4 regions of the Sodalis sp. RH20 genome follow, and region 1 is predicted to be linked to each of the others. Evidence: predicted binding sites of a transcription regulator. Region 1 holds the regulator's gene; each other region holds the start of a gene.

Region 1 (3,427 bases):
CCTGGGCCTTTTTCTCAATGCCTTGTTTCATCTCTACCCAGAAAGGGTTGGATAATGTTTTAAGAACAACGGCGTAATCGGCTGCCGCGTGGACCACGGTGGACAACATCAGTCCACAGGCGGCGCCACCGGCCAATTTAAGAAATTTATTCATTATTCTATCTCCAAAAGAGAATTATTTATAATCACGCTTCAGGTACTTGGTAATGGAACTCGTTTTTTCCAGGTTTTTATTCGCCAGCTCGATATCCTGCCGCGCTACCGAGACATAAAACGCATCCAGCAGCGTAAGCTGCAAAATACGGGCCGAAGCGTTTCTGCCTAATAACGGCGTTTCCGGCGCCGGTGAACAAATATTAAAATCAGCCAGCTGGGCTATGGGGGAATTGCTGCTATGGGTAATACAAATGATCTTGGCCCCATTATCCTTGGCAATCGACACCACCCGTTTCAGATCGCTGGTGCGGCCCGAATGGGATACCACCAACGCCACATCGCCCGGTTGCAACAGGGAGGCCGACATCATCATCAAATGCGCGTCCAGGTAGGCATTGCAACGCAAGCCGATTTTCAGGAATTTATGCTGCACGTCCGCGCAAATGGAATTAGAGCCGCCGACGCCGTACAGCTCGCGCTGATGGCCGGCAAAAAAGCATTGGGCCGCCTGCTGGATGACGTTGGCGTCGACTATCGCCTGGCCTTCGACAATGGTGCGTACGGTCAGGTTAAACACTTTGTTGACCACATCCTCCGGGCTGTCGGTGGGCGAGAGTTCGGCGGTGATATCATGGTCGGCATGATCGAAATACTCGACGATGGCGCTGCGCAGCTGGCGAAAGCCGCTGAAACCGAGAATTTTCGACACCTTGACAATCATGGCTTCCGACAGGCCCAGACTCAGGGCCACCTCTTTGATCCCCGAGACGTCGGTGAGGTTGCCGGGAGATAAAAACCACTCCACTATCCGGCTTTCGTTTTCAGTCATGCCTTCTTGTTTAATACGAATATAAGGAGCAATGCCTATGCCGCGCGGCATATCGTTTTGCAGTTCCGCATCATTCATCTGGACTATCTCTGGTGATTAACATTGCCTGTCACTATATCACCATGGCGAAAGTTTAAAATCTGCTGCGAACTTCACGTTTTTTATTAATTTATAAATTAACTTTTTGTGTAAAAATCGAGTCATCGATCCGGGTTAATTTCAGGAAGGTATTTTTGGCTATATTAATTCAATAAAATCATATAATTAAAATGTATCTTTTGTTGTCGCTTACTGCTGACAGCGAAAAATAGCTTTATCATCAGATTCACAGAATAATTTACCCGGTGAAAAAATCGCAATAAAAACGCTGTCGTTTCAATGGATTACGCAAATTAGCCCAAAATAGCGTCCCAGGGCCTCTATTTATTCTTTATTTATTTTTATTTTCTGTGAAGTTTTCTGGAGTTTGCCGGCGGTGAGCACGGCGGTGATTGGCGGATACGACGCTTGTCGACGCGCTTCGGGAAGGAAACGTTACCAGGGAAGGGGACGGGCGGCGTTTAGCCTCATTGAAAAAAAATCGTTGCAGGGTGAGAAAGCGGCGCGATAACAGCCGCTTTGGAGAAACGGACCGCGCCGCGGTTATTCTTTTACGCCGTTGAGCATATCGGCGTGATCGTGCAGCGTTTCGTCTTCGCGGCAGTTGCCGATTTCACAATGCCCATACAGATATAAGCTATGGTTGGTCAGCTTGATATTGTGCCTTTTGGCAATATCACGCTGGCGCGCTTCGATGAACTCGTCGCGAAATTCGATAACCTTGCCGCAGTCCAGACAGATCAGGTGGTCATGATGATACTGTTGCGTCAGTTCAAAAACGGATTTGCCGCCTTCAAAATTGTGGCGGGTTACGATACCGGCGTCGTCAAATTGGTTTAGCACGCGATATACCGTGGCCAGGCCGATTTCCTCACCCATATCGATCAGTTTTTTGTACAGATCTTCCGCACTGACGTGATGGCATTCCGGATCTTGCAACACTTCCAGAATCTTCAGTCTGGGAAGGGTGACTTTCAGGCCGGCCTTCTTCAATGCAATATTATTGTCAGTCATGCGGGTTTAGTCCTGTTACTTTGATAATCTGATTGTAGGCTAACTTAGCCTATAACATCGGTCGGCCCGAAAAATGTGACGCCGTCTCATTATAAGACTGCCTGTCCAAAATGAAAACCGCGCCTTGTTAACAACTATAGCCCGTTTCAGGGGGCGAATTCTGCAACATTTTGCTAAAAAGGGTGGAACCGCTGCGCTATTGTACCGCGTTGTGGATAAAAGTTAAAAACTTGTATCTATTAATTTGAAAGGATTTAGTTATCAGTGAGGTTGGCGGCGCCGTCCCGACGCCATGACGGCAACCGATTCCCTTGCCGGGCGCCGCGGCGGCGGCACCCTCCCGCACGGCTTGACTTTAGCTGAGCTGCAATTCAGCGCTGATTTGCTTCACCCAGCCGTCCACGCGTTCATTGGTCAGCTCGGGCTGGCGGTCTTCGTCAATGGCCAGGCCGATGAAGTGATTGTCGTCCGCCAGTCCTTTCGACGCTTCGAAATGGTAGCCGGCGGTGGGCCAGTGACCGACGATGGTCGCGCCGTTGGGCTCGATAATGTCGCGAATGGTGCCCATGGCGTCACAGAAATATTCGGCGTAATCCTCCTGATCGCCACAGCCGAACAGCGCCACTTTTTTGCCGGAGAAATCTATTTCTTCCAGGGTGGGGAAAAAATCATCCCAGTCACATTGCGCTTCGCCGTAATACCAGGTCGGGATGCCGAGCAGCAGGGTGTCGAACCGCGCCAGGTCTTCTTTACTGCTTTTGGCAATGTCATGAACTTCGGCAACATCCGCACCCAGTTGCTTCTGAATCATTTTGGCAATATTTTCGGTATTGCCGGTGTCACTGCCAAAAAAAATGCCTACAGTTGCCATGAATTTGAAAACCTCTTAAATATTATGGATATGTTCCGTAACAGAATCAGCGATGCTCTGCGGCAATCATAGCAGACCCTAATGCGGGGAGAAACTCGCCGGCCGGGTTTTGTCGCAAATTTGCCCCGTTCGCGGCCTTGGGCCCTGGACGGGATGGCGCTTTACCGGGCCGGCAAGTTTACTCCGGATGCGGATCCGCGCCTTGTTGCCGTTCAAGCTCGGCCAGTAAAATCAATTCGATCAGCTCGCTGCGCGACAGGTTTTGCCGGTAGGCCAGCTCATTTAACGCATCCACCGCCTCGGCGTTGATTTTCAGCTCCACCCGGCGCAGGCCGCGCTTTTTATCCCGGCGCAGCTGGTTACGCTTGTTGATGCGCAACTGCTCATCGCGGGACAGGGGGTTCGTCTTCGGTCTTCCCGGGCGCCGCTCATCGATAAATAAATCCAGGGTGGTGCGG
Region 2 (3,427 bases), 2.2 Mb from region 1:
CGTCTGGACCGATGAAGAGTCCGGTCAGACCATCATCGCAGGTATGGGCGAGCTGCATCTCGAAATACTCGTCGATCGTATGCGTCGCGAGTTCAACGTTGAAGCTAACGTCGGTAAACCGCAGGTAGCGTACCGCGAAACCATCCGCAATACTGTTGAGCAAGAAGGCAAGTTTGTTCGTCAGTCCGGTGGTCGCGGTCAGTTCGGTCACATCTGGTTGCGTATCGAACCGATGGAACCAGGTGGTAAAGGCTACGAATTCCTTAATGAAATCGTCGGCGGCGTGGTTCCAAAAGAATACGTGCCCGCGGTGGATAAAGGCGTCCAGGAACAGCTGAAAAACGGCGTTCTGGCCGGATATCCGATTGTGGACGTCCGTGTTGCGGCCTTCGATGGTTCATACCACGAAGTCGACTCCTCGGAAATGGCGTTTAAAATTGCCGGTTCCATGGCGTTTAAAGAAGGCTTCATGAAAGCGAAACCAGTTCTGCTGGAACCTATCATGAAAGTTGAAGTTGAAACGCCGGAAGACTACATGGGTGACGTTATCGGTGACTTGAACCGTCGTCGCGGCATGATCGACGGCATGGAAGATACTGCGACCGGCAAGACCGTTCGTGCGCAGGTCCCCTTGTCTGAAATGTTTGGATATGCTACAGATCTGCGTTCACAGACTCAGGGCCGTGCTTCTTACTCCATGGAGTTCCTGAAGTACAATGAAGCACCGAACAATGTTGCTCAGGCCATTATCGAAGCCCGTAAAGCCGGTAAATAAGCTTTAGGGTCTACAATTAATATCCCGTGCTCTCTCCAATGGGGGAGAGCATAAGAGTAAGGAATATAGCCGTGTCTAAAGAAAAGTTCCAACGTACAAAACCGCACGTTAACGTCGGCACCATCGGTCACGTCGACCATGGTAAAACCACCCTGACCGCCGCCATCACCACCGTGCTGGCCAAAGCTTACGGCGGCAGCGCCCGTGCCTTCGATCAGATCGACAACGCACCGGAAGAAAAAGCCCGTGGTATCACCATCAACACGTCCCACGTTGAATACGATACCCCGGCCCGCCACTACGCGCACGTAGACTGCCCGGGACACGCCGACTATGTGAAAAACATGATCACCGGCGCCGCCCAGATGGATGGCGCAATCCTGGTGGTTGCCGCAACCGACGGCCCGATGCCGCAGACCCGCGAACACATCCTGCTGGCTCGCCAGGTAGGCGTTCCTTACATCATCGTCTTCATGAACAAATGCGACATGGTCGATGACGAAGAACTGCTGGAACTGGTTGAAATGGAAGTGCGCGAACTGCTGTCCCAGTACGACTTCCCAGGCGACGACACCCCGGTAATCCGTGGTTCCGCGCTGAAAGCACTGGAAGGCGACGAAGCCTGGACCTCTAAAATCATCGAACTGGCCGAAGCCCTGGATACCTACATCCCGGAACCGGTACGTGCGATTGACAAGCCGTTCCTGCTGCCTATCGAAGACGTATTCTCCATCTCCGGCCGCGGCACCGTGGTAACCGGTCGTGTGGAACGCGGCATCGTTAAAGTGGGCGAAGAAGTTGAAATCGTCGGCATCAAAGCCACCATCAAGACCACTTGTACCGGCGTTGAAATGTTCCGTAAACTGCTGGACGAAGGCCGTGCCGGTGAAAACGTCGGCGTCCTGCTGCGCGGCACCAAGCGTGACGACGTGGAACGCGGCCAGGTACTGGCTAAACCGGGTTCAATCCACCCGCATACCCAGTTCGAATCCGAAGTCTACATCCTGTCCAAGGATGAAGGCGGCCGTCATACGCCGTTCTTCAAAGGCTACCGTCCTCAGTTCTACTTCCGTACCACTGACGTGACCGGTACCATCGAACTGCCGGAAGGCGTGGAAATGGTTATGCCTGGCGACAACATCAAAATGGTTGTTAACCTGATTGCCCCGATCGCCATGGACGACGGCCTGCGTTTCGCTATTCGCGAAGGCGGCCGTACCGTTGGCGCCGGCGTGGTTGCCAAGGTTATCGCGTAAGACATTTCCGTTTTATGCAAAAAAGGGCGCCTTGGCGCCCTTTTTTTATTTGCTGCAAAAAGAAGCGGTTATTTACCGGCGACGGATATTTACAAAACAAAAATAGTTCTGCTATTGAAATGACACTCGTTCTCATTTAAATTATGCCTAATTTGATTTTAATGAGTATGAAAAATGTACGTTTGTTTGTGTAATGCGGTAAGCGATACTGCCATACGCAAGGCGGTAAGAAACTACCAACCGAAGACGTTTCAAGAACTTAAAAGTGTCGTGCCGGTGGCGAATAAATGCGGTAAATGCGCATGCAAGGCCCGGTTGGTTATGGAAGACGAATTACAGCAGTTAGTGCCGTTTGAAAAAATTGCATAATTAGTAGGGTTATTACCTTGATTTACTCTGACGCGGTTATATTCTGTACATTACCGCAACGGAGGAGTGAATTATGAAAGGCGATGACCAAATTATCACCCATCTCAATACCCTGCTTGGCAACGAGCTGGTAGCCATCAATCAGTACTTCCTGCACGCCCGTATGTTTAAGAACTGGGGGCTGATGCGTCTGAACGACATTGAATACCACGAATCCATCGATGAAATGAAGCACGCCGATCGTTATATCGAGCGTATTCTTTTCCTGGAGGGACTGCCTAACCTGCAGGATCTGGGCACGCTTAACATCGGGCAAAATGTCGAGGAAATGCTGCGTTCGGATTTGAACCTGGAACTGCAGGGCGCGCAGGATCTGCGCGAAGGCATCTCTTATGCCGACAGCGTCCGGGATTATGTCACCCGCGATCTGCTGATCGAGATATTGGCGGACGAAGAGCACCATATCGATTTCCTGGAAACCGAACTGGATTTAATCAAACTGGTCGGCCTGCAGAACTATCTCCAGTCCCAGTTAAAAGATGCGGCGCAATAGGCGTCAGGCTGTTCCCCGCTAAATAATGATAAAGCAACGCCTGCGCATGATGCGACGGTTATGACCGATACGCATCGGCTCCTGGCTGCCGCGTTTCCGGCGTAACCTGGCCGCATTGTCATGTGCGGCCGGGCAGTGGCGCTAAGGGCCGAGGTATATCCACCAGCCTGCCAGCGCCAGGCAGGGACCAAAGGGAATGTCTTTATCCGCCGTCCGGCGCCGCAGCCACCACGCTATCCCGGTCAGCGCCGCGCTCGCGCATAACAGCGGCAACGCTTGCCATCCCAGCCAGGCCCCCAGCCCGCTCAGCAGCTTGATATCGCCGCCGCCCAGCCCCGCGTAGCCTCTCACCCGGTAAAACACCCCGTTCAGCAGCCACAGGCCGCCGCCGCCGCACAGCGCGCCCAGCAGGCCGACATAGAGCGATTGCGGTTCGCCAAGCGGGCTGAGCAGTCCGCACAGCAGGAAGGGCAG
Region 3 (3,427 bases), 2.5 Mb from region 1:
GGGGCGGTGCCGGCCGTGGTTTTATCGCTGAAGAGGATTTTTTCCAGCCGGTGGAAACCGGTGAATTTCGGGTCGGCGGATTTCTGCTCGAAATCATCTTCGCGGGCATCAATACTGCCGTCCAGATCCGAGAACAGTTCGGCGATAGGCTCGATACGCTCGTAGTACACGCGGGTGGGGGCAAATAGCTTCTGCGCGGTGGCCAGATCGCCTTTCTTCACCGCATCGGTAAAGGTCTTGGTATGGGAGACAAGCTCGCCGACCTGTTGCAGCACATAGACTTTATAATCGGCAATCGGCCCCACCAGCGCCATGGCATCCGGTTTCGCCGCGCCCGCGCCGCCGTCCGCCGAAACCGTCAGCTTGCCCTTCGGATTGCTCAGCAGGCCGCAGGTCATATCGTATTCCCCCGGCTCCAGGGTGGCGGTCATCTTCTGGGTAAAGCCCGGCGCCACGTTCTCGCGCTCCTCGACCACCATCACGCCCTTGAGGATTTCCCACTCCAGCCCTTTCTGGCTGGTGTTATGAATAATAAACTGCGTTTTGCCCGGTTTAACGGTCAGCGCCATCGGATCGCACTGCTTATCGTTAACGGTAATCTTGACCTGGGGAATATCGGCCGCCAGCGCGGGCCAGCCCCATGCCGACAGCACCGGCGCCACCAGTAAGGCGGCAGGAAGAATGCGGCGACGGAAGCGTTGCATATTGGACATTTTTTTACCCTGAATAGTGGAACAATTTAATGGATTTTATCCGGCGACACGTGTCGTCCGGTTGCCCCGCGCAGGCAGGAAAAACATCACCAGAGCCGGCACCAGGTATAACAAATACACGGCCACTTCACTGACGGTGGGCGCTTCCTGATAACCCAGCAGCCCCTCAAGCAAGGTGCCGAACAACGATTGGGTGGACAGGGTGGCGCTGAAATCAAACGCGATTGCCTGGAAACCATTCCATAATCCCGCTTCGTGGAAAGCGCGAATTGCCCCGGCCGCCAGCCCCGCGGCCACAAACAGAATAAACAGGCTGGTCCATTTGAAAAACTTCTCCATGCGCAGGCGGATGCCGCCGTAATACATCAGCATCCCCAAGACGATGGCGCAGGCCAATCCCAACACCGCGCCGATGGGAGCCTCGATGCCCACGTCCTGCTGAAACGCCGCCAGCAAAAAAAACACCGATTCCAACCCCTCGCGGGCCACGGCAAAAAACACCATGCCCACCAGCGCCCAGCCCTGCCCGCGGGCATTGCTGAGCGCCTGATCGACGGCGCTTTCCAGCTGGGCTTTAATCGAACGGGACATCTTGCGCATCCAGAACACCATCCAGGTAAGGATGAGGACCGCCAGCACCGCCACGATGCCCTCGAACAGTTCCTGTTGCTTTTGCGGAAATTCGCCGGTAGTTTCGTTAATGACGACACCCACCGCCAGGCACAACAGCGCCGCGCTTAGCACGCCCACCCACACCGCTTTTAGCCAGCGGCCGCGGCCGGTCTTTTTCAGATAGCCGGCGATAAGGCTCACGATCAGCGCCGCCTCGAGACCCTCACGCAGCATAATCAGAAAAGGCACAAACATACCCATCACCTCGATGCTTTTGGGGGCGATAAAAAGTAAAGAAACGTCAATTAAAACGATATTGATTATCATTACGAGGAAAAGAAACACAAGCGCAGATTTGCGACTATTTGTAACCGACGCGCTACAAAAGGTTTCAGGATAAATAAAAGGTAAAGGGGGCGTCAGGGGTTAAGTGGTCTCGGTGAGGGTTTTGTTTGCTGTGCCTTGGTTTGCCTTGTGGCAGGGTTTATGCCGCCTCGGCGCGGGTTTTATTTGCTGTGTCTTGGCTTGACTTGTGGCAGGGTTTATGTCGCCTCGGCGCGGGTTTCGCTTGCTGTGCCTTGGCTTGCCTTGTGGCAGGGTTTATGTCGCCTCGGCGCGGGTTTCGCTTGCCGTGCGTTCGGCGGTTATATGGAATGCTGGGTGCCGGCAAGCGACAAAGAGGCCGTACCGCGACGGCCTCCTTGACCTCCGCGCGTCCGGCAGATCGTGCGCCGCTGCGCGGTTCCCGGCATCACGCATCCCGGCTTTGGGACCGCACGGGACGCGCTCCCGGCGCGGCCCTTAGCTTTCGCCGCTCCCGGCGGCTCATCCAGCCGGGATGCGCGCTGCCGGCGCACTCTATGCCGGCACCACGTCAACACCATCGTCTGTGAGTAAAATAGCGTTTTTTGGTAGTAAGTAATATGCACGTACCGGGAAAAATATCGGTATTAATTTTGGGTTAACTTAAATTAGCTTGGCTTAGTTTAGTTTAGCTAAGATTTGCGGCCAGCTACCTACTCTCACTGTGGCGGGTTTATGCCCGGCTACGTGGTTGTCTGACCATAATTTCCGGCGGTATGAGACGCTGGCCGTATGACTGCTGACGGTGTAAATGTTGGCTGCATCGCATGATGTATGACTGATAATTGCCGGCTGCCGACTGCATGTATATTTGCATGTATGACTGACCTGTCGCGGTGCCTTTTGCATTGCACAATGATTAGCCGCTTCTCTGTCTGCTGTACCACCTTCCACTAAACCCACAGCGGCGCCGATGCCCTATACATCACAGCGCTGGCCGCGACAGATATCCCGGCATAAAGCGTGCTGACGGCGCCGGTGGTCCCGGCATGAGCCGCCGGGAGCGGCGAAAGGCCCGTTGCGCCGGGAGCGCATAACGGGCCGGTGCATCACGGGGACATTGGCGGCGGAAGGCATCGCGCAGCGACGCGCGACCTGCCGGGCGCGCGGAGGTCAAGGAGGCCGTCGCGGTACGGCCTCTTTGTCGCTTGCCGGCATCCGGCAATACCTATGAACACCTCACGCACGGCAAGCGAAACCTTCGCCGAGGCGACATAAGCCCTGACGCACACTAACGCAAAGCAGGCGAAACCCTTGCCGTGGCGATATAAGCCCTGACGCACGCTAACGCAAAGCAGGCGAAACCCTTGCCGAGGCGTCATAAGCCCTGACGCACGCTAACGCAAAGCAGGCGAAACCCTTGCCGAGGCGACATAAGCCCTGACGCACGCTAACGCAAAGCAGGCGAAACCCTTGCCGAGGCGACATAAGCCCTGACGCACACTAACGCAAAGCAGGCGAAACCCTTGCCGAGGCGTCATAAGCCCTGACGCACGCTAACGCAAAGCAGGCGAAACCCTCGCCGGGGCGACATTTATCTTCACGGAAGCCCAATATTGCCAGGACGGCTATCGCCAAACCTACACAAGACGTGTAAAAGGGAGAGCGTGCCAATGGGGTCGAATCGGCGTGGTGTTCCCGCCCAACAGAGCACCCCATGGCACGGTAAGCCCGCCAACACCAAACCCAAAACAGAAGTGTTAAGGGAGAACGTGCCAACGCCCGGCGTGTGAAAAGGA
Region 4 (3,427 bases), 930 kb from region 1:
CTGGGACAAGCCACCGGCCATGAAGCGCAGGCCGCGGAGGTCATCGCCCGCTTCGACGCCCGCCGGCAGGCGCTGAAACAGCATCTGGCGCTGCCGCCGCAGCCGGTATCCGCCCTGGTATACCAGCCGGACGGCAAAGCCGCCAACCTGTGGACCGCCGATTCGCCGCAGGGCCAGCTGCTGCGCCAGCTGGGCTTTACGCTGGTCGAACCGCCCGCCACCCCCGTCGGCGGCCGAAGCATGGGCGTGCGCAAGGACATCGTCCAGCTGTCCGGCGAAAACCTGGCCGCCGGCCTGAACGGGCAAACCTTTCTGCTGTTTGCCGGCGATGACGCCAGCGCCCGGTTGCTCTTGGCCAATCCGTTCCTGGCGCATCTGCCGGCGGTGCAAAACCGCCGGGTCTACGCCCTTGGCAACGACACCTTCCGCCTTGATTACTACAGCGCCAGCAATGTGCTGGCCCGCCTGGAACAGCTGTTCGCCAAGCCGTGATCTTTCCCCATCCTGCCGCGTGGCTAACCGCGTCATGCCGCGGCCATTCCCGGCCGGGCGGGGATTCATGGCGGTTATGGCTCACTGCGGCCGGCGGGCGGGATTTCATCCGCCGGCCGGCCCTGATCCCGATGCCGCGCCATATCCACGGCGCGCAGGCCCCGCAGCGCCAGCGCCGGCAGTAGCCCCGCCAGGGCCGCCGCCAGGCCGAACGCCGCGGCGGCCAGCCCCGGCGGCATCAGGGTGCCCAACCCCCCCAATACCAGCGCCCCCAGCGCGTCGCCGGTGACGTTCTGCGCGGTCCACAGGCCGTTGATGCGGCCCAGCAGATGATCCGGCGTCAGCTGTTGTATCAATGCATATTGCAGCAGCGAGTTGATGGCGCTGAAATAACCAAAGCCCGCCAGACACAGCAGCGCCAGCGCGTAGCACGGCATCAGGCTGCATGCCGCGACGCAGATAAACGCCATGACGGCGGTAAGCAGCAGCATTCTTCCCGGCCGCGCCGTGGCGGCGACGCGGCCGCTGGTAAACGCGCCTATCGCCGCGCCCAGGGGCACCGCCGCATACATCAGCCCCAGCCGGGCGGCGTTGATATGCCAGCTTATCGCCAGCGCCGGGTAAAGCACCCGTACCGCGCTTGCCATGGTCAGCAGGGCGCCGATCAGCGCCACCAGGCCGATGGTTTTATGACGAAACAGATAGGCCATGCCGCCGGCCAGCGCGTGCAGCGGGTGTTCCCGGGGCTGGGGAGGCGGCGCCAGCCTGGGCAGGCGCAGCAGCGGCAACAGCGTCAGCAGCGTGCCAAGCGCCGCCAGCCCGTAGTTCCAGGCCACCCCGCCGGAGGCGATGACCAGGCCGCCCGCCGCCGGTGATAAAATGGCGCCGAAGCGCACGGTCAGCATGCTGATGGCGCCCGCCTGCATGACATTTTCCCGCCCGACCAGCGACGGCGTGGCGGCCAGCAGCGCCGTCACCCCCACCGCGCCAAAAAAACCATCCCACACCGCCAGCAGATAAATCGCGAACAGGGACGGTACCGGCAGCAGCGCGTTAAGGCACAGGCCGATAAACCCCACCCCGCAGGTTGCGCGGGCAAACAGGATAAGCCCGCGCCGCTCGCGGCGATCCGCCATCACCCCGCCGGCCAGCAGGCCGACGAACATACCGCCGCCCGCCAGCGTCACCGCCAGCCCGACCTGCAGGGTGGACCCCGTCATGGCCTGTATCTGCACCGGCACCGCCACCGCCAGCATGCCGAGCGCCAGGATGGACAAAAACCGCGCGATAAAAACCGCCCGGAAGGCGGGGTGGGTTTTCAGCAGGCTGATATCGAGTAAATACGAGGGTTTTTGCATAAGACGCTAACTATCCGGGGAATTCGACGCCACTGGGCGCTGCAATCAGGGAAGCAGTCATGCTATCATAAGTTATTGCGAGTAATAACGATAATAAATATCATTATCATATAATTTATGGTTTAGCCTTTTATGCGCCATTATTACGGATTGCTGTTAAGCGGCGTGCTGTTGGCATTATTGATGGCGGCGAGCCTGTTTATCGGCGCCAAAACCATTCCCGCCGACCAGGTATTGCCCGCGCTGACCGGCGCCTGCCGCAGCCCGGATTGTATTATTATCCTCGAGAGCCGCCTGCCGCGCACGCTGGCCGGGCTGCTGGCGGGCATCGCCCTGGGGCTGTCCGGCGCCCTGATGCAAACCCTGACCCGCAATCCGCTGGCCGACCCCGGCATTCTTGGCGTCAACGCCGGCGCGGGGTTCGCCGTGGTGCTGGGCATCACCTTTTTCGGCGCCGCCTCCATCGATCGCTACCTGTGGTTTGCCTTTGCCGGCGCGCTGGCCGCCGCCCTGCTGGTGGCGTTAATCGGCGCGGCAGGCGGCGGGCGGCTGAACCCCATTCGCCTCACCCTGGCGGGCGTGGCGCTGGGCGCGGTGCTGGACGGCATGGCCTCCGGTATTTCCTTGCTCAATCCCCTGGTCTACGACCAATTGCGCTTCTGGCAGGCCGGTTCGCTGGATATCCGCAGCATGGCGGCGGTAAACGCCGTTATCTGGCCTATCGTCCTGGGCACCGGCCTGACGCTTTGGCTAACGCGGGCGCTCAATACCCTGGGCATGGGCAGCGAACTGGCGACGGCGCTGGGCTCGCGGGTGGGCCTGACGCAGCTGCTCGGCCTGGCGGCCATTACCCTGTTATGCGGCGCGGCTACGGCGCTGGCGGGGCCGATAGCCTTTATCGGGCTGATGATGCCGCATATCGCGCGCTGGATAGCCGGCCCGGACCACCGCTGGCTGCTGCCCTGGACGCTGCTGCTTACGCCGCTGCTGCTGCTGGGCAGCGATATGGCGGGCCGGGTGATGGTGCCCGGCGAGCTGCGCGTATCGGTGATAACGGCGCTGCTCGGCGCGCCGGTGCTGATAGCCCTGGTACGCCGCCACCGGATGATAAGCCGGTGATGATGGCGAACCGGCACGCCCGGATCAGGACGTCGCTGACCGTCGGCATCCTGCTGCTTGCCTGCCTTGCGCTGGCGATTTACGCCCTCGGCGCCGGGTCGCTCCCGCTTCCGGCCCGGCAGGTGGTGGACGCCCTGCGCGGCGCGGCGGCGCACAATATCCAGGTTATCGTGACGCAATGGCGGTTGCCCAGGGTGGCGATGGCGTTATTGCTGGGCGCGGCGTTGGGCGCCAGCGGCGCTATTTTCCAGTCGTTGATGCGCAACCCGCTCGGCAGCCCGGATGTCATGGGTTTCAATACCGGCGCGCACAGCGCCGTATTGATAGCGATAGTGCTGTTCAACAGCAGCTATCTGGGCATAACCGGCGCGGCCCTTGCCGGCGGCCTGCTGACCGCCGCCGTAGTCTACCTGCTGGCCTGGCGCAACGGCATCCAGACCTTCCGGCTCATTATCGTC

What was found. The regulator Fur, encoded in region 1, represses iron uptake genes when iron is present. The targets are predictions, from matches to a motif close to ATAATAATGAGAACNACTATCAA.
Region 2: the regulator Fur is predicted to act here: its motif matches at 2,151-2,173, upstream of bfd (bacterioferritin-associated ferredoxin).
Region 3: the regulator Fur is predicted to act here: its motif matches at 1,636-1,658, upstream of efeU (iron uptake transporter permease EfeU).
Region 4: the regulator Fur is predicted to act here: its motif matches at 1,938-1,960, upstream of fepD (Fe(3+)-siderophore ABC transporter permease).

Annotation. Positions count from the first base shown of each region.
Region 1 covers NZ_CP178733.1:3,219,637-3,223,063, reverse strand. Annotated here, with positions in the region: gene alsB (D-allose transporter substrate-binding protein) at 1-154, opposite strand, end outside; gene alsR (transcriptional repressor AlsR) at 176-1,063, opposite strand; gene fur (ferric iron uptake transcriptional regulator) at 1,628-2,098, opposite strand; gene fldA (flavodoxin FldA) at 2,454-2,969, opposite strand; gene ybfE (LexA regulated protein) at 3,148-3,427, opposite strand, start outside.
Region 2 covers NZ_CP178733.1:5,396,129-5,399,555, forward strand. Annotated here, with positions in the region: gene fusA (elongation factor G) at 1-775, shown strand, start outside; gene tuf (elongation factor Tu) at 847-2,031, shown strand; gene bfd (bacterioferritin-associated ferredoxin) at 2,206-2,400, shown strand; gene bfr (bacterioferritin) at 2,474-2,953, shown strand; gene ACL2XM_RS24550 (prepilin peptidase) at 3,095-3,427, opposite strand, start outside.
Region 3 covers NZ_CP178733.1:731,091-734,517, reverse strand. Annotated here, with positions in the region: gene efeO (iron uptake system protein EfeO) at 1-713, opposite strand, end outside; gene efeU (iron uptake transporter permease EfeU) at 750-1,580, opposite strand.
Region 4 covers NZ_CP178733.1:4,148,468-4,151,894, forward strand. Annotated here, with positions in the region: gene fepB (Fe2+-enterobactin ABC transporter substrate-binding protein) at 1-492, shown strand, start outside; gene entS (enterobactin transporter EntS) at 567-1,850, opposite strand; gene fepD (Fe(3+)-siderophore ABC transporter permease) at 1,983-2,969, shown strand; gene fepG (iron-enterobactin ABC transporter permease) at 2,969-3,427, shown strand, end outside.